One region of the Neobacillus sp. 114 genome, then DNA from elsewhere that is predicted to be linked to it. Evidence: riboswitches for the same ligand, from Rfam matches in the RefSeq annotation. Region 1 holds a riboswitch; each other region holds the start of a gene.
The links. Region 1 has a riboswitch for lysine ahead of QNN06_RS21405 (amino acid permease). Riboswitches for the same ligand answer to the same signal wherever they lie in the genome.
Positions count from the first base shown of each region.

Region 2: another riboswitch for lysine. It lies ahead of dapA (4-hydroxy-tetrahydrodipicolinate synthase); the one in region 1 lies ahead of QNN06_RS21405 (amino acid permease).
Region 3: another riboswitch for lysine. It lies ahead of QNN06_RS24840 (aspartate kinase); the one in region 1 lies ahead of QNN06_RS21405 (amino acid permease).

Region 1 covers NZ_CP126144.1:4,405,553-4,411,809, forward strand. The annotation lists gene QNN06_RS21390 (DMT family transporter) at 1-235, opposite strand, end outside; gene QNN06_RS21395 (PH domain-containing protein) at 468-1,070, shown strand; gene QNN06_RS21400 (YitT family protein) at 1,150-1,962, opposite strand; lysine riboswitch at 2,234-2,423, shown strand; gene QNN06_RS21405 (amino acid permease) at 2,526-4,007, shown strand; gene QNN06_RS21410 (hypothetical protein) at 4,039-4,308, opposite strand; gene QNN06_RS21415 (SHOCT-like domain-containing protein) at 4,311-4,697, opposite strand; gene QNN06_RS21420 (DUF2089 domain-containing protein) at 4,698-5,069, opposite strand; gene QNN06_RS21425 (hypothetical protein) at 5,296-5,469, shown strand; gene asnS (asparagine--tRNA ligase) at 5,527-6,257, opposite strand, start outside.
Region 2 covers NZ_CP126144.1:4,282,168-4,288,424, forward strand. The annotation lists gene QNN06_RS20780 (phosphatase PAP2 family protein) at 1-173, opposite strand, end outside; gene QNN06_RS20785 (NADP-dependent oxidoreductase) at 331-1,347, opposite strand; gene QNN06_RS20790 (NAD(P)-dependent oxidoreductase) at 1,514-2,401, opposite strand; gene QNN06_RS20795 (D-2-hydroxyacid dehydrogenase) at 2,424-3,356, opposite strand; lysine riboswitch at 3,572-3,752, shown strand; gene dapA (4-hydroxy-tetrahydrodipicolinate synthase) at 3,865-4,752, shown strand; gene QNN06_RS20805 (sulfite exporter TauE/SafE family protein) at 5,132-5,902, shown strand; gene QNN06_RS20810 (ATP-binding protein) at 5,931-6,257, opposite strand, start outside.
Region 3 covers NZ_CP126144.1:5,054,048-5,060,304, forward strand. The annotation lists gene sdhA (succinate dehydrogenase flavoprotein subunit) at 1-1,402, opposite strand, end outside; gene QNN06_RS24830 (succinate dehydrogenase cytochrome b558 subunit) at 1,462-2,070, opposite strand; gene QNN06_RS24835 (YslB family protein) at 2,491-2,937, shown strand; gene QNN06_RS24840 (aspartate kinase) at 3,029-4,249, opposite strand; lysine riboswitch at 4,353-4,530, opposite strand; gene uvrC (excinuclease ABC subunit UvrC) at 4,597-6,257, opposite strand, start outside.

The sequences.
Region 1 (6,257 bases):
CGAAGCCAATACAACTCCATAAAGTCCATTTTCCTGGTGCCGTTTTCAGCTCTTTCAAGAGTGGCTTAAGATTTTTCCTCCCCATTACAATAAGCAATAAAAATGGAATCATAAAGAAATATCTTAGTGATGCACTCCAAACCCAGCTGCCGCCAGCAAGGTCCATTGCCCTGTTTAAAATAAATGTAAATGCAAAAAAGAAAGCGGCAAAGATGCCTAAAATGATAGGACGCATTGTTTTCCCCTTTAACTCTTGTCAGCTTTGAATATTTCAATACTCTAAAGTATAACAGATTTCTGAATAGTTTGTTAATACTGATTTTCCCTTAAAATAAAATACATACTCTAAAAATGTTGGAAATAAATTTTAAATTGTCATTCAAATAACGAAACCTCTGCACCTCCTATTCGTACATAAGAATGGCAAATATTATAAGTAGAGAGAGGTTGACACAACGTTTGGAAAAGTGGCTTCAGATTTGTTGGGATTAAGTGATGTAGGGTCGGTGATTAAGCCTTCCGATTATGATAAGGTGGATGCCGATGATTACGTAATGCATGAGGATAATGAGAAGATTTATTTCTTAATTAAATCAAAATCTGATGAGTATTGCTTTACAAACAATGCTCTCATCCATCTTGATGGTACTAGTGCTACAAGCAAAAAGCGGATGCTTTATCGGTACAGCTATGCCACAAAAAAAATATCAGATGTTATGTTGGAAACGGCCGGTACAGTCGACCTAGACGTAGAAATCAAATTCAAAATCGGCTCTCAGCCTTTCTCCATTGACATTCATAAAAAGCATATCGAGGAAGTCAAAGATTTATACAAGGCACTTATAAAAATTTCCGAGATTACCCATGAAAATGAAATTTCACTTCAGTTTGCCAAGCAAAGTCTCGATGTCGCTTCCACAACATTAGGTCGCGTCTCCACTCCTGACAACAATTTGGTTGTTCAATTTAAAATGTTGAATCAGGCAGCATTCCAGTGGCTCGAGGAAAGTAAAAAACAATATTGTGTCAAAGATTTTGGCTTTGTTTTTGAAAAATATATAAACAATTAAAAATACAAAATAGAGGCCGTCTCATAAACGGAACTAAACTCCCATGGTACTGAGACGGCCTCTATTTTTAAAAACATTATTACGGGCTAGGCCGATGAAACAACCCCATTACTTCTATCGTTTCTGTAATATTCACAAAAGCTGTCGGATCGACTTCAGAAATAAGAGATTTAACCTCGTTTAACTCATATCTTGAAATGACCGAGATTAAAATCTTTCTGCTGCCATTTGTATATCCTCCAACCCCATCCATAATGGTGAGTCCACGGTATAAGTTGGCCACCAAATGATTTCTCATTTCTTCGCCCTTTTCTGTTATTATCATTAAAGTTAATTTGACATGGTCCGTGTAAATAGCGTCAACCACTTTTCCTGTAACAAAAATCGAAACCAACGTATTGAGGGCCGAATCCCAATTGAATAAAAATCCGCTAATTACAATAACAACCGCGTTCATTCCGGAGAGGAGCACCCCGATTGGAAAGTCTTTCTTCCGGGAAACAATCATTCCGATGATATCAAATCCGCCCGTTGAACCTGAGCTTCGAAATACGATTCCAACCCCCAGACCGGTCAAAGCTCCGCCAAATATTGATGAAAGGATGGTATCTTTCGCAACTGGAAACACTGGTACTAAATAAAGTCCTAAAGAAATAACGAACACTGAAAAGATTGAATTAAAGATAAATCTTTTTCCTAGCATTTTATAGCCAATGATTAAAAGGGGAAGGTTCAACAAAAGATTAGCCACTCCTGTGTTTATGGGGGTAATCATTCCTACTATCATCGAAATTCCGCTCATCCCGCTACTTAAAACCTCGTGAGGGATAAGGAAAAGATTGAATGCAGTTACAATTATAAAAGAACCGATAATAATTCCAACCATCTGCATGAATATTTCTCCTGTCTTTCCACTATTTATTTAAAAAAATGATAACGATTCATAGCTAGGATGTAAACTAATTAATATATTTAAAAAACAATTAATTATCTGGAAATAGAGCCCAAAGATTAAGTTGAATAATTATAAAGGCATATTACATTAATATTCACCTTACAAAAACCCCTTAAACCCTCGTTTCCAAAATATAATATTGACAAATTTATTAAAACGTATATACTCTAGTAATATATCATTTTTAATATTAAATCCTCATCAAAACCGATGAGGTAGAGGTCGCGGTTTTTATCAGTAAAATGGACGAGACGCAGAGATGTTTTTGACTCCGTTTGAAAGGAAAAGCTGCCGAAGTGTGTTTTTCTCTCTGGAGAAACATGCTGGGGCTGTCTCCGAACAGGAACAGAACTGTCACGTTTAGCCTTACCAGCTTTACGTGTTGAGCTATCTTTCGGAAGGTATGATGCGGGGTATATACAAATGCCGTCGAATCTGCTTCGAGGGCATTTTTTATTCCAAACTCCTTCCTATAAAAAAATTTAAAAGGAGTCATAAGCATGCAAACATCGCAGGTAAGTAAAGACGAAATATACACTAGGCCCACGGGTCCGAAAAATGATAAAAATGAATTAAGACGGAGCTTAAAGTCCCGCCATCTTACGATGATTTCTCTTGGTGGAACCATCGGGACCGGATTATTTCTTGCCAGCGGCGGAGCGATCCATAGTGCGGGACCTGGCGGAGCGATTCTTTCATATCTTGTTATTGGCATTATGGTTTATTTCTTAATGCAAAGCTTAGCTGAAATGGGTGCCTACATGCCGGTAGCAGGAAGCTTTAGTACCTATGCTACGAAATTCGTGGATCCATCCCTTGGCTTTGCCCTAGGCTGGAACTATTGGTACAACTGGGCTATTACGATTGCAGCAGAACTTTCTGCAGTAACAATGATTATGAAATTCTGGTTCCCAGATTCTCCTTCACTATTATGGAGCAGCATCTTTTTAGTTATCATGTTCTTGTTAAATTATCTTTCCGTTAAGGGATTTGGCGAGGCGGAATATTGGTTCTCATTAATTAAAGTTGTAACTGTTGTGATCTTTATCATTGCTGGTACGTTAATGATTTTTGGAATTATGGGAAATGAAGCAATTGGCTTTAAAAACTTTACAGTTGGAGATGCACCATTCCATGGCGGATTCATGGCTATGCTTGGAATCTTTATGGCAGCTGGATTTTCCTTCCAAGGAACTGAACTTTTAGGTGTTGCAGCGGGTGAAACAGATAACCCAGAAAAATCAATTCCGCGTGCAGTAAAGCAAGTTTTTTGGCGAATTCTTTTATTCTATGTGTTAGCTATTCTTGTTATTGGTCTTATTATTCCTTACACAAATGAAAACCTTGCTAATGGAGATGTTGCCGTAAGTCCATTTACGCTTGTTTTCCAAAAAGCAGGAATCGCATTTGCTGCTTCTGTCATGAACGCAGTCATTTTAACAGCTGTTTTATCAGCAGGTAATTCAGGAATGTATGCATCGACTCGGATGCTTTGGGATTTGGCACGTGAAGGAAAAGCACCAAAATTTCTTGGTAAATTGAACAAAAATGGTGTGCCAGTTAATGCTTTAATTGTAACAGCATTAGTCGGAACACTTGCTTTTCTGGCATCCCTCTTTGGCGATGGTACAGTTTATGTATGGCTTTTAAATGCTTCCGGTATGTCCGGCTTTATCGCATGGCTAGGAATTGCGATTTGTCATTACCGTTTCCGCAGAGCTTATGTAGCTCAAGGCAAAGATCTAAATTTATTGCCATATAAATCAAAGCTGTTCCCATTTGGCCCAATCTTTGCATTTATTGTTTGCGCCATTGTCGTAATTGGGCAAAACTATTCAGCATTTATGGGCGATCATATTGATTGGAACGGTGTTTTAGTATCCTATATCGGTCTGCCATTATTCCTTATCCTTTGGTTAGGCTATAAATTCACAAAGAAAACAAAGGTTATTCCTTTGGAGAAGTGTGATTTAAACAATTAAAATTAAAAATGGCTCCCAAGGAGCCATTTTTTTATAATCTAATAGTAACCTCTGTCCCATCTTTTAATTTCGTATCCACTAACAACAGGCCTTTATACTTGGTCAGACCATCCAATAAAGGCTTCAAGTCCCTTTTTTCTATCTTTGGAAAGACGAATTTTTCCCCGCCTTTTTTAATCGATTTGTTTATAAAATCAATAAATCTTCTAGATGTGATAACCGAACTAAATAGTTTTAATACAACATAAGGAACAGGTACCATAAAGCTTTTTCCTTTTACTTTTAAACCCACCTTTAACATGCTTATTCAATCACCACAAATACTTTATCGCCATTTGCGGAAGTAACATCAACAATTTGGCCGTCTAGTTCGTTTTCAATCGCTTCTATCAACAAATCTACATTGATATCTTTCACATACTTTTCCGCTTGCGGAATTCTTTCGGCAATGCTGGTGCCCACCTTCAACACTGCTTTCACAAGATTAATGGGAAGATTGACATTAACATTGTCACCTTCATGGGAATTAACTCGGATTTTTAGCATTTTGCTGCCATATGATGAGGTTTCTTTCTTTAATTCAACAGTTAGTTCCTTCCCTTGAAGGATGTTAATCAGTTCAGTCGCTTTTTCTTTATCAAGCTTACCTTCCTCGACCAACGTTAACACTCTAGAGATTTCATCTTTCATTTACATATCCCCCTCTTTTAATAAGGCAATAGCCTCTTCGGCAGTGATTTCCCCTTTTTCCAGCATGGATACAACCTTCTTCTTATCAACCTCCGGCTTCCGGTTTGCTGAGTAGCCCAAGGCCGAAATGATGTCGTCTAATTTCCCTCTAACGGTCGGATAAGAAATCCCAAGTTCTTTTTCGACTTCTTTAATACTTCCGCGGCACTTCAGGAAAATTTCAATAAAATGAAGCTGTTCCTGTCCAAGTGAGGCAAGCTTTGATAATTCGAATTCATTTTCCACCGTCGTGTGGCAATGTTTACACTGCAGTTTAGTAATGTTTAATTGTTTGCTGCAAACGGGGCAATTAGTAATTAACGGGTAAGCCATTTTATTCTCCCTTCCTTTATTAACCATATCATACATCACTTTCATAATAATTTAAAGGATAAATTAATATTTTTAATTTAATTTATTTAAAAAATTAAATTAGTTAAAATCAATATTAAAAACGTTAAATTAAAGCAACAAAAAAAACAAAAAAATGCCCCTGAACAACCAAACAGTTTTGTAAATATGTGGTATACTCAATTAGATAACAGAAGGAGTGTTTAATTTGAAAAGCACCAATAATCGATACCAAAATGGACAAATGGTGAGCATTAAAACAACCGGAGAGACAGTTACGATTTTAAAGTGGCAATATATAAAAAATATGAAGCGATATTCCTATATCGTCAAAGAACAGCCGAGTTTATTTTATTTTGAGGAAGAATTAGAAGAACTTTAGAAACAGACAAAATAAGAAGACCAACCACTCGGTTGGTCTTCTTATTTGTCAATTAGTTTAAAAATCTGCATTTCCTGGTGTTCTTGGGAATGGAATCACGTCTCTGATATTGGTCATTCCGGTTAGGTACATGATCAGGCGTTCGAAGCCAAGGCCATAGCCAGAATGCTTGGTGGCGCCGTATTTTCTTAATTCCATGTACCACCAATAGTCTTCTTCGTTCATGCCAAGTTTTTTGATTTTTGCAGCAAGAACCTCTTCACGTTCTTCACGCTGGCTGCCGCCAATCAATTCCCCGATTCCCGGTACAAGAAGGTCGGTCGCTGCCACCGTTTTGTCGTCTTCATTTAAGCGCATATAGAAGGCTTTGATTTCTTTTGGATAGTCTGTGACAAACACCGGCTTTTGGTATACCTTTTCGCATAAAAAGCGCTCATGCTCCGTTTGCAGGTCAAGGCCCCATTCAACTGGATAAGCAAAATTCTCACCTGATTTTTTCAAAAGTTCAATAGCCTCTGTGTAAGTGACTCGGCCAAAGTCAGCTGTATATGCATTGTTTAAGCGATCCAATAATCCCTTCTCCACAAAGCTGTTAAAGAAGGCCATTTCCTCCGGAGCATGTTCTAACACATATCCGATTACATATTTCACCATTTCTTCAGCTAGGTCCATAATATCAGGAAGCTCTGCAAACGCCACTTCCGGTTCAATCATCCAGAATTCCGCAGCATGTCTTGCCGTGTTAGAGTTTTCAGCTCTAAATGTTGGACCAAACGTATAGACATTAC
Region 2 (6,257 bases), 120 kb from region 1:
AATTTCATGATGGCTGTTAACGCAGGTGACTCAAGACCTTGTACTGAACTTATTATGGTGCTATCAAATTGGACAATCTTATGAGCCTCGATAAGCGTAGCCATCAAAGCAAAGGCCGCAAGGGAGATGACGCTTAGGATGAATGCACGTGTTAGCTGAAACTTCAAGTTCATTACTGGTAACCTCACAGATAAAATTTCCTTTATTTTACCCTATTTCTGTTTATATCATAAAGTTTCGGAAAAATAGGCAACTTGTTTTTTACCTCTAATACACTCTCGCTCAGGGCAAAATACAAAAAGTGCCCCAAAGGGACACTTCTTTTCTTCATTATTCCTCCGCTACTTTCACCAGCTGTTTACCAATGTTGTCACCGCGGAAAAGTCCTAGGAAGGCATCGATGGTGTTGTCAAAGCCTTCAACGATGGTTTCGCGGTATTTGATTTTTCCTTCCCTTACCCACTGGGCTAGCTGTGCTAAGCATTCCTTGTTGTGCTGTGCATAGTCAGAAACAATAAAGCCTTTCATCAAGGAACTGGTTGTCAACAGCTGACCGGCAACCCTTGGACCGACAGGCGGTTTATCCGCATTATACTGGGAGATTTGTCCGCAAATAGCAGTCCTGGACTGGAAATTAATTAAGGACATCACCGCATCGCTTACATGACCGCCAACATTGTCGAAATAAACATCAACACCGTTAGGACAGGCTTCTTTCAATGCTTTACGCAGGTTCTCCTCTGCTTTGTAGTTAATTGCCGCATCAAAACCTAGTTCCTCAGTCAAATAAGCGCATTTATCATCGCCGCCGGCAATCCCGACAACCCGGCAGCCTTTCAGTTTAGCGATTTGACCAACAACAGTGCCGACCGCTCCAGATGCACCTGAAACGACAACCGTTTCCCCTTCCTTCGGCTCCCCTATGTATAGCAATCCAAAATATGCGGTCAAGCCAGGCATTCCGAGCACATGAAGTGCCGTGGTCACAGGTGCCATTTCTGGATTAAGTCTGCGAAGGCCGCTTCCATCAGAAACGTTATATTCAGCCCATTCAAGTAGTCCGTCTACATACTGGCCCGCTTCAAACCGAGAATTTTTCGATTCGACTACTTTTCCAACTACCCCACCTTTAAATGGCTGACCGACTTCATATGGCTTGGCATAAGATTTGGCAGCCGACATCCGGCCCCTCATATAAGGGTCTACAGACAAATACAGAGAACGAATCAATACTTCACCATCCTGAAGTTCTGGAACATTCTCCTCAATAAATTCAAAATTACTTTCATCTGGCATTCCTACTGGCCTGCTTGCCAATAAAATTTTTCTGTTCAAAAGGTTTGACATCTAACCACTCCCTGTTTTATCTACTCCAAGAAGCAATTCTAGGTGTTTGATTATAATGTTCTACTTTTACGGCTAATCTCCTGCCAGAACACGAAATTAATGAGCGTATACCTTCAATTTTTCTTATTTTTCTTACTTTTTCAGCAACATTCATCACTGCACCCTGTTATTCCAATCCCGCTTCTTCAAGAGCAATTCTAGTAAGTGCTGCCCAATCCTGATTTCCGCGATTTTTGGCCACTGAGGCTAGCAGGCGGTTATGCAATAGACCCGCTAACGGCATCGGTGTCTGGGTCGAGTTTGCCTCCTCCAAAACTAGGTTGCAATCCTTAAGACCGAGCGCCAGCTGAAAACCCGCCGGTTCAAACTGCTTTTTGGCAATCATCTGGCCATAACCTTGATACACTGTACAATTAAATAAGGTTGATGCATAAATTTCAGCAGCCAGCTGCCGGTCTATACCATTTTTCTCAGCTAGATTAAAGGCTTCGGCCATTGCTTCCATTGCTGCCATAATCATAAAATTTCCGCCTAACTTGATGACATTGGCACTTTCAGGCTCCTCCCCTACATCAAAAACACGCTGGCCAAGAGCATCCTGGATGTGTTTTACCCGCTCTTTCGCTACACTGGACCCTGAGCTAAGAATATTCAATTTTTGAGCTGCCGCTGCTTCCGGACGACCAAAAACTGGGGAGGCCACATATTGGCTGCCATGCTCCTGATGATAAGTTGCTAATTTTCGTGATGTTGCTGGAGCTATTGTACTCATTGATAAATGGATACCGCCCTGCCCCAGCACTTCCCCAAACCCATTTGGTCCCATAACGAGCTCTTCTACTGCCTGATCGTTTGCCACCATAGTAATCACGATTCCGCCAGGTGCTGCGGCGTCTGCAGGCCTGTTCACTTGCTCGGCGCCAGCTTCAACAACTGCCTTTGTTTTCTCGGGAGTTCGATTGTAAACCTTCACCTGAAAACCAGCCTTCAATAAATTCATGACCATAGGCTCTCCCATATTTCCAAGGCCAATAAAGCCAATTACTCCTGTCATTTTCGTTCATCCTCCTGCTATTCTAATATCCCTTCTTGGTATCTACTCTATTGTTAAGAGGTTTGTTTTCTTCCAAGTTTTTAAGTGTATCCAAAAAACACGCTGCACCTTCTTCTGGTGACGTTACCGCTGAAATATGAGGGGTAATCAGTACGCCAGGATGTTTCCATAATGGATGATTTTCCGGCAGCGGCTCCTGTGCAAACACATCCAAGACAGCATAACGGACCTGCCCGTCTTCCAAAGCTTGCAGCAATGCTTCTTCATCCACCGATGCCCCTCGCCCAACATTAATAAAACCGGAATTTGTTACTTTTTGAAAAACTTGACTATTAAAAAATCCAGCCGTTTGTTCCGTTAGCGGCATCGTGTTGATGATCACATCCATTTCCCCTAGTAGGGTAAAATGAGATTCAACAGTCATTACATCATTAAAATACTCTTTTTCTTTTCCACTTTGGGAGACGCCGTAAACTTCCACTCCGAAACCAGACAAAAGCTTCGCGGCAGCCTGTCCAATTTCACCGGTTCCATAAACCATCACTTTGAGTTCGTTTAATAACTTCGGAGTCCTTTGCTGCCATTTTTTCTGCAACTGTAATTCCCGGAACTCCTCGTGAAATTGTAAATCTCTTAATATGTAGCTTAAACAATACTCTCCGATTCTTTGACCAAACGAACAAATGGTCCTTGTCAAAAGTACACTATCGTCCCAGGCATTTTTAAATAAAAAACGGTCAACTCCCGCACCGAGCGAGTGCACCCATTTTAAATGACTGTAATCGTAATCGGATTTGAGATTAAAAGATACAAGTGCATCCGCCCATTTCAAATTATCCTGAATAACTTCATCCTCCGGGATATAACGGAAATTCTTTTGGACGCCCGCATTTTGGATGTATGCCCGAAGCTCCTGATACATGGGACTGACAATTAAAATATTTTCGATTTTCACAATAATTCACCTCTTCAACATTACCTCCATTTTAAGGATAATTGGGAAAAAACTCAAAAAAGAAGCGTAGTCTGTTAATCCCTGCTCTCCTCCCAATGCTATATAACTATCAATAAATATACGATTTTAGTGTTTTTTATAAAAACCCCTTGAACAAATAGGAATATTCTGTTATATTAATTTTAATTACATACTTCTTACTTCATACCTTATGAAGTGAGGATAGAGGCGCAAAGACCATCAGTAAACCATCCAAGGGTAATGGGACCCGTTGACGGTGGCAGAAAGGGGAATTTGCCGAAGCTTCTGAGGATCTCATTGTTCCGGAAGCTGGTTCTGTTATTGAATAAATACAGAATTGTCATATAGGAAACTATATGGAGGGCTATCTCACGCAGGGGAACTTGTAAAATTAACGTTTCTGATGCAGCTGTTGGGCCCTTCCCTCAGCTGCTTTTTGCGTTTGGCCTTACCTCTTTTTAAAAATAATTTTAAAAGGGTGAAATTTATGTACTTTGGCCAAGTTTTAACAGCAATGGTGACTCCGTTTGATCAGCATGGCGAAATTGATTTTAATGCGACGAGTGATTTAGTAAATTATTTATTAGCGAATGGTACTGACGGGTTGGTGGTTTGTGGAACAACTGGTGAGTCCCCTACCTTATCAACTGAGGAAAAAGTGGCATTATTTAAATTTGTGGTTGAAGTTGTGGACGGGAGAGTTCCCGTTATTGCAGGCACTGGCTCCAACAACACAAGATCCTCAATCAGTCTAACAAAGCTAGCAGAGGAAGTCGGCGTAGACGGCATCATGCTCGTTGCACCATACTATAATAAACCATCCCAGGAGGGCATGTATCAGCATTTTAAAGCGATTGCTGAATCTACTTCTCTTCCGGTTATGCTTTATAATATTCCGGGCCGCAGTGTCGTCAATATATCTGCTGAAACGGTCATCCGCCTTTCTCAGATTCCTAATATCGTAGCGGTTAAGGAAGCTAGCGGCCACTTGGATGACATGGCCGAAATTGTTAAACAAACTGCTGATGACTTTTCTTTATACAGTGGTGATGATGGAATGACCTTGCCGGTGCTTTCGATTGGCGGCGTTGGTGTGATTTCCGTTGCATCTCATATTATCGGGAATGAAATGCAGGATATGGTTACACGCTTTAAAAATGGGGATTTGGCGGGCGCTGCTGCAGCACACCGTGAATTACTGCCCATTATGAAGGCTTTATTTGCAGCGCCTAGCCCAGCACCTGTAAAAGCAGCTTTAAATATGAAAGGGATCAATGCTGGCGGTCTGCGCTTGCCGCTGATTCCATTAAACGATGAGGAGACTAAAACGCTTCGAAATGTGCTGTTGCAGAACAGTGCAGTGGAAGTTTTGTAGAATGATATAATTTGATATCGGTTTAAGAAGGACAAAAATAACCGGATTCTGGTTGGATTTGTCCTTCATTTTTTTGATGAAGGACAAATTCATGTTGTCACCAATTCATAATGTCCTTCATAACCCCGTTGAAGACCAAAACCTTCCGTTACCTGTTTCAAAATGTCCTTCATAACCTTGATGAAGGACATTTTTAGTTGTTCCCTTGTCCATTATGTCCTTCATGGCCTCAATGTATCCGCTAATCTTTTTTCCCTCTATCCTCACTGCAAAAATATTTCTTTAATAAATTCAGAAAAGTGTTTACAAAATCTCCTTCAAACTCTATAATTCACATATATTTACTCGGAATTCATCATGAAAGAAGGAGGCCCCCAACATGAGCATAGGAATTGCATTAATGGGATTATTAGTTGGGTTATTGGTAGGATTAACAGGGGTTGGAGGGGCAGCATTGTTAACCCCAGTGCTCATCATGGTCGGAATTCAGCCTTCCATTGCGGTGGGAACGGACCTTGTTTACAACTCCATTACAAAACTGTTTGGAGTCATTCAGCATTGGAGACAGAAAACAATTAACTTTAAACTCATGAAGTATCTTGCTATCGGTAGTGTCCCAAGTGCAGCAGGAGCCATTCTCATCCTTCAGGTTTTTGAAAAATATTTCCACAATCAAGAACAAATTATCAAACATGGACTTGGCTATGTTCTAATTCTAGTGGCCACAGCCATTTTAATTAAGACATTTTTTGATAATAAAATCAGGCCGAACCGCTGGCAATTAAGGCCGATTGAGGAAAAACGAACATTAACAATTTTAATCGGTGCCGGTTTCGGCTTTATCGTCGGCCTGACTTCAATAGGATCAGGATCATTATTTGCCCTTGCCATGCTATATCTCTACCGCTTGAAAGGATCTGAGCTGGTTGGCACCGATATTGCCCATGCCTTTTTATTAGTGACTGTTGCCGGACTCCTCCACGCGAATGCTGGAAGTGTCAATTATATGCTTGTAGGGAACCTGTTAATCGGGTCGATCCCTGGCGTTTTAATAGGGAGTACCTTATCTTCAAAAGTACCGACAAAGCCCCTTCGTACGGTCATCTCAGCGGTCATCATTGTTAGCGCGCTAAAACTTATAGGATTATAATAAAAAAGAGCTTAAAGCTCTTTTTTTGCTAAAATTCGGTTTCTAACTTTAATTGGCTATCCTTCTGAACCATTTTATATTCTGTAATAAAGGCGGGTAATGTGATGGTTATGGTCGTTCCGACATTTAAGATACTGTCAATATCAAGCTTCCCATTCATCGTCTGAATGGTTTTCACCGCGACCATGGAACCTAATCCTGTGCCCTTTGTTTTACTGGTGTAGTATGGCTCACCGAAGCGGTTTATTTGCTCTTTACTCATGCCGACACCGGTATCAACTATTTTAACTGTGACCTTATTTTTTTCAAGAGCTGAAACTATTTGAAGCTCCCCGCCATTTGGCATTGCTTCGAT
Region 3 (6,257 bases), 650 kb from region 1:
AACGAACAACTGTTACATTATCAGTCATCCACTCGCCAAGCTCTTTATGAAGAATGTAGGCATTTTCATTGCCATCCAATGACATAATATTGTTCCACTTTTCTTCCTGCTCTTTAACATGACGGTCAAAGACAGTAGAAGAAACAGCATCCGAGCTTTTCTCAAGTCCTTCAATATAGCTAACCGCATTTGGTCCTGCAACCATACCGCCAAAAACGGCAGAAAGCAGTGAGTTTGCGCCAAGACGGTTCGCACCATGCTGAGAATAATCACATTCTCCAGCAGCAAATAGGCCTGGAATGCTAGTCATTTGGTCATAATTAACCCAAAGTCCGCCCATTGAATAGTGAACGGCAGGGAAAATTTTCATTGGAACTTTACGCGGGTCATCACCAACGAATTTTTCATAAATTTCAATGATACCGCCAAGTTTAACATCCAATTCATGAGGATCCTTATGAGATAGGTCAAGGAATACCATGTTTTCACCGTTAACACCCAATTTTTGATTAACGCAGACATCAAAAATTTCACGTGTTGCGATATCACGTGGTACCAGGTTTCCGTATGCAGGATATTTTTCCTCTAGGAAGTACCAAGGCTTTCCGTCTTTGTATGTCCAAACACGGCCGCCTTCACCACGTGCAGATTCACTCATTAAGCGAAGTTTATCGTCACCAGGGATGGCAGTTGGGTGAATCTGAATCATTTCACCGTTCGCATAATATGCACCCTGCTGATAAACAATCGATGCTGCAGAACCAGTGTTAATTACTGAGTTTGTAGATTTACCAAAGATAATACCAGGTCCGCCAGTTGCCATAATAACAGCATCCGCAACGAATGATTTGATTTCCATTGTTTTTAAGTCTTGGGCAACGATTCCACGGCAAACGCCTTCCTCGTCAACGACTGCACCCAAAAACTCCCAGCCTTCATATTTAGTAACAAGCCCTGCTACCTCGTGGCGGCGAACCTGCTCATCTAATGCATATAAAAGCTGCTGACCAGTTGTAGCACCAGCAAATGCAGTTCTGTGGTGTTGAGTTCCCCCGAAACGGCGGAAGTCTAATAGACCTTCCGGAGTACGGTTAAACATAACACCCATCCGGTCAAATAAATTGATAATACCAGGCGCAGCATCACACATTGCCTTAACCGGAGGCTGGTTAGCCAAGAAATCTCCGCCGTAAACCGTATCATCAAAGTGAATCCATGGGGAATCCCCTTCACCTTTAGTATTTACTGCTCCATTAATACCGCCTTGGGCACAAACAGAGTGAGAGCGTTTAACAGGAACAAGAGAAAATAATTCTACAGGAGTTCCGTGTTCTGCAACTTTAATAGTCGCCATCAAGCCGGCCAATCCGCCACCGACAATGATCACCTTACCTTTACTCATCGTGACTCACTCCCTTAATCCAAATCCAATATTTTTCCAATCAAGAAATCATTAATTTATCAAACAAAAGCTAATAGAGTTTGAACGGCTACGATAGATAGAAGTACGAAAACTACCATCGTAAAATATGTAGCAATAGTTTGTGACCTTGGGGATTGCGTAATACCCCAGCTTACCATGAATGACCATAATCCGTTCGCAAAGTGGAAAATAGCTGAAATAATACCAATTACATAAAATGCAAACATGATTGGTGAAGAAAGAATATCATGCATCATTTGGAAGTTAACCTCAGCACCGAATGCAGCGGCAATACGTGTTTCCCAAACATGCCATGCGATAAAAATAAGAGTGATTACCCCTGATACACGCTGAAGCATGAACATCCAGTTTCTAAAGAAACCAAATCTTGAAACATTGTTTTTTGCTGTAAATGCAATGTACAATCCATAGATTGCATGGAACAGCAAAGGTAAATAAATTACTACTGTTTCAAGGACAATACGGAACGGAAGAGTCCCCATGAAATTTGCTGCTTTGTTGAAGGATTCCACTCCTTCTGTTGCAAAGTGGTTGACAATCAGGTGCTGTACAATGAATACCCCGATTGGGATAACCCCAAGCAACGAGTGCAGTCTCCGATTGAAAAATTCGCGATTCCCCGCCATTGATTTACCCCCTTTTAAATTTTAAAAAATGATGTTAAGTTTTTACTTCCTTCATTAATATAACCTAGCATCACTGTGACAATTATGTGACATGTCCATTTTACTCCCAACATCATAGAGCGTCAAGGAAACGGATACATAAAAAAGCGATGAAAAATAAAATTTTTAAAATATATTGATATTATGATAGATATGAATTTCGACATGTTATCATTTTGTAAGCGCTTTATTTTTGCTTGTAATTACCAACATCTTACGGGAGAATTTTTTTCCTATATCGGAAACGATAATTATGATAAGAAACAAGAACAAATATTGTAAAATAATAAATTTCTTTGCGACTTCTTTACATTATTAGAAAACTGTACTGAAACAGAACTCGATTTGTATATAATAGAATGATAGAAAGAGGGGAAGTAAATGAAAGATAGTGCAGTAATGGACCAAGATCTACAAACGCCGGAACCAAGGACAATCTCTATATTTGGCTATGAATTAATTAGAGAAGTTCTTCTTCCTGAAATTTTCGGCAAGGACACTCCTGAAATTCTTTACTGGGCAGGGAAACGTCTCGCCCGAAAATTTCCTTTGGAAAGCTACGAAAGCCTGATAGATTTTTTTGCAAAAGCTTCTTGGGGTGAGTTAGAAATTAAGAAGGAAGCAAAAAATGAGCTGGAATTCGAGTTGGCAAGTCCAATGATTGTATCGCGTGTTAAATCAAAAGCGGAAAACTTCTTTCAACTTGAAGCCGGCTTCCTTGCTCAGCAAATCGAAGTCCAAAAAGGGGCTATTGCGGAAACCTTCGAACACCCGGTCAAAAAATCGAACAAAGTTTGCTTCACCGTCAAATGGGATAAACTAGACTAAAAGAAAAGGGGGCCACAGGCCCCCTTTCTTAAGGCATAAATTCAGCTACGCCTCATGAACCGTCCTGCCGGACTCGCCAATCGGCGAGTTTTCATTTAATTTTCCCAAGTTCAAATGCCTCGTGCAAGGCTTCTACTGCTTTGAGCATATTTTTTTCTTCTACTACAGCTGATACTTTGATTTCTGAGGTGCTGACCATCTTTACAGGAATATTGCTGTTCGCAAGAACCTCAAACATTTTCGCAGCCACACCAGGATTAGAAATCATTCCGGAACCAACAATTGATACCTTTGCCAGTTTATTCTCAGCATCAAGCTGGTCATAGGCAAGTGTTTCTTTATTGTTTTCAAGCACATTTAAGGTTGGGATCCAATCATCGGTATGGATGGAAAAGGAGAGATTGGCAGCTCCCTCTTCTGTTGTGCTTTGAATAATAATATCCACATTAATTTGATTTTTGGCCAATGTCGTAAAAATAGTTGATAAGCTTGTTAATGAATTTCTAAGCCCTAAAACAGTAACACGTGTGATTCCATCTTCAAACGCGACTCCGCGTACGACTAAATTTTGTTCCATCGTTGCTTCCCCCTCAATTACAGTTCCTTCAACCTTCTCCATGCTAGAGCGGACCTCAAGCCTTACATTATAATTTTTTGCAAACTCGACCGCTCTTGGATGTAGAACTCCCGCACCCAAATTGGCCAGTTCAAGCATTTCGTCATACGATACCGATAATAATTTCCGAGCGTTCTTGACATAACGGGGATCCGTTGTAAATACCCCGGTTACATCGGTATAAATATCACATTTATCCGCATTTAGAGCAGCAGCCAACGCAACTGCAGTTGTATCAGAGCCCCCACGTCCGAGCGTAGTGATTTCCCCGTCTTCGGTAACCCCTTGGAATCCAGCCACGATGACGACTTTTCCCGCATGAAGCTGTTTTTGAACAGCATCAGTGTTTATTTTCGAAATCCTTGCATTGCCGTGAACAGGCTCTGTCATGATTCCAGCCTGCCAGCCTGTAAAGGAAACGGCCTCCAGCCCTTTTTGGTTTAAGGCCATCGAAAGCAATGCGATCGTCACCTGCTCACCTGTTGAGAGAAGCATATCCATTTCCCGCTTATTCGGCTGCTCGGATATTTCCTTTGCCATATTAACAAGCTGGTCCGTCGATTTTCCCATTGCCGAAACAACGACCACTACTTGGTTTCCACGTTCCTTTTCCCCCCGCACACATTCTGCGACATTTAGAATTTTTTCAATGCTGCCAACGGAGGTCCCGCCAAATTTCTGTACTATTAAACCCATGTCTTCCCCTTCTCTCAGTCATTCTTGTAAAAAAATAAAAAGCAATGGGAGCATATCCCATTGCTTTGAAAACACAAAATTAAAATTTTCGCGTTAGTAGACAATGAAAGATAGCGCTCCAAGACAACGGTCTTGACAATCCGGCATTTTTTCAATGACGAACCAGCAAGGAAAATAATGAGTGTTTCCCTACTTCGGCGAACATTCCCTTTCAAAGCCCATCGTTGAAGCTCATCCTTCTCCGGGCCTTTACTCTTGAAGCTCGCACCTCTACCTTCACTTAACTTATAAAAGTGATAGTCTATTAAATTTTTATTCATTATAGCATAGTAATATTAGAGTGACAATTATTGTGACTGAAGTTTTTTTATTAATTCTTCTGCCACATTTTGGGGGATTCCAATCCCTCTAAATTCCTCAAGGGTTGCCTCTTTCATTTTCTTAACAGAGCCAAATTCCTTTAATAGCTGCTTCTTGCGTTTTTCGCCAATCCCAGGAATATCGTCAAGTAGGGATTGGAATGCGGTTTTACCGCGTGTCTGCCGGTGGAAGGTAATCGCAAAGCGGTGAACTTCATCCTGGATTCGCTGGAGTAAATAAAATTCCTGGCTATTCCGGGCGAGCGCTACAATTTCTAATGGATTCCCATACATAAGCTGTGATGTGCGGTGCTTCTCATCCTTCACTAGTCCAGCGAGAGGTATGTCCAGCCCCAATTCATTTTCTAGCACATCGCGGACAGCTTCCACATGTCCCTTTCCACCGTCAATGATGATCAAGTCAGGCAGCGGAAGCTCTTCCTTTAGAGCCCTCGAGTATCTTCGTCTCGTTACCTCTCTCATTGATTCATAATCATCCGGGCCTTCAACAGACTTAATTTTATATTTCCGATATTCCCGCTTGTTTGCTTTGCCGTCTGTAAAAACAATCATCGCTGAAACTGGGTCTGTTCCTTGAATGTTAGAGTTATCAAAGGCTTCGATCCGGTGGGGCGTATAAATGCCAAGCATTTCTCCGAGGTTTTCAACGGCTTTGATCGTTCTTTCCTCATCTTTTTCAATAAGAGAGAATTTTTCATTCAAGGCGATTTTCGCATTTTTAATTGCCATTTTGACAAGGTCCTTCTTCTGGCCCCGCTGCGGCTTAATGACTTTTACTTCCAATAACTGCTCAGCCATCTGCAAATCCACATCGTCCTGGATGAGAATTTCCTTCGGTTTAAAATGGTTCGTCTTCTGATAAAATTGGCCGAGGAATGTGAGGATTTCTTCTTCCGGCTCATTATAAATAGGGAACATCGAAACGTCTCGTTCAATCAGCTTCCCCTGACGCACAAAAAATACTTGAACACACATCCAGCCTTTGTCAACGGCATAGCCGAATACGTCACGGTCAGTAAAATCCGTCATCGTGATCTTTTGTTTTTCCATGATTGTTTCAATATGAATGATTTTGTCACGGAATTCCTTTGCTCTTTCAAAATCAAGCTCTTCCGCGGCAGCCTGCATTTTTTCTGTCAGATCCTTTTTTATTTCCTTATAACCGCCATTTAAAAAGCGGGTAATTTCATCGGTCATTTGTTTATACTGTTCTTCTGAAACCTCATTTACACAAGGCGCCAGGCACTGCCCCAAGTGATAATAGAGGCAGACTCGGTCAGGAAGCGTAGAACATTTGCGGAGCGGATAAATCCGGTCAAGCAGTTTCTTTGTTTCGTTGGCAGCCCCTACGTTGGGATATGGACCAAAATACTTACCTTTATCCTTTTTTACTTTTCTTGTAATAATTAGCTTTGGGTGTCTTTCCGCAGTCAGCTTAATAAATGGATAAGTCTTATCATCCCTAAGCATGACATTATATTTCGGATCATATTTTTTTATTAAATTTAATTCAAGCAGAAGTGCTTCAATATTGGATGAGGTCACGATATACTCAAAGTCTTCAATCTCGTTTACCAAGCGAAGGGTTTTCCCATCATGCGAACCGGTAAAATAAGACCGAACACGGT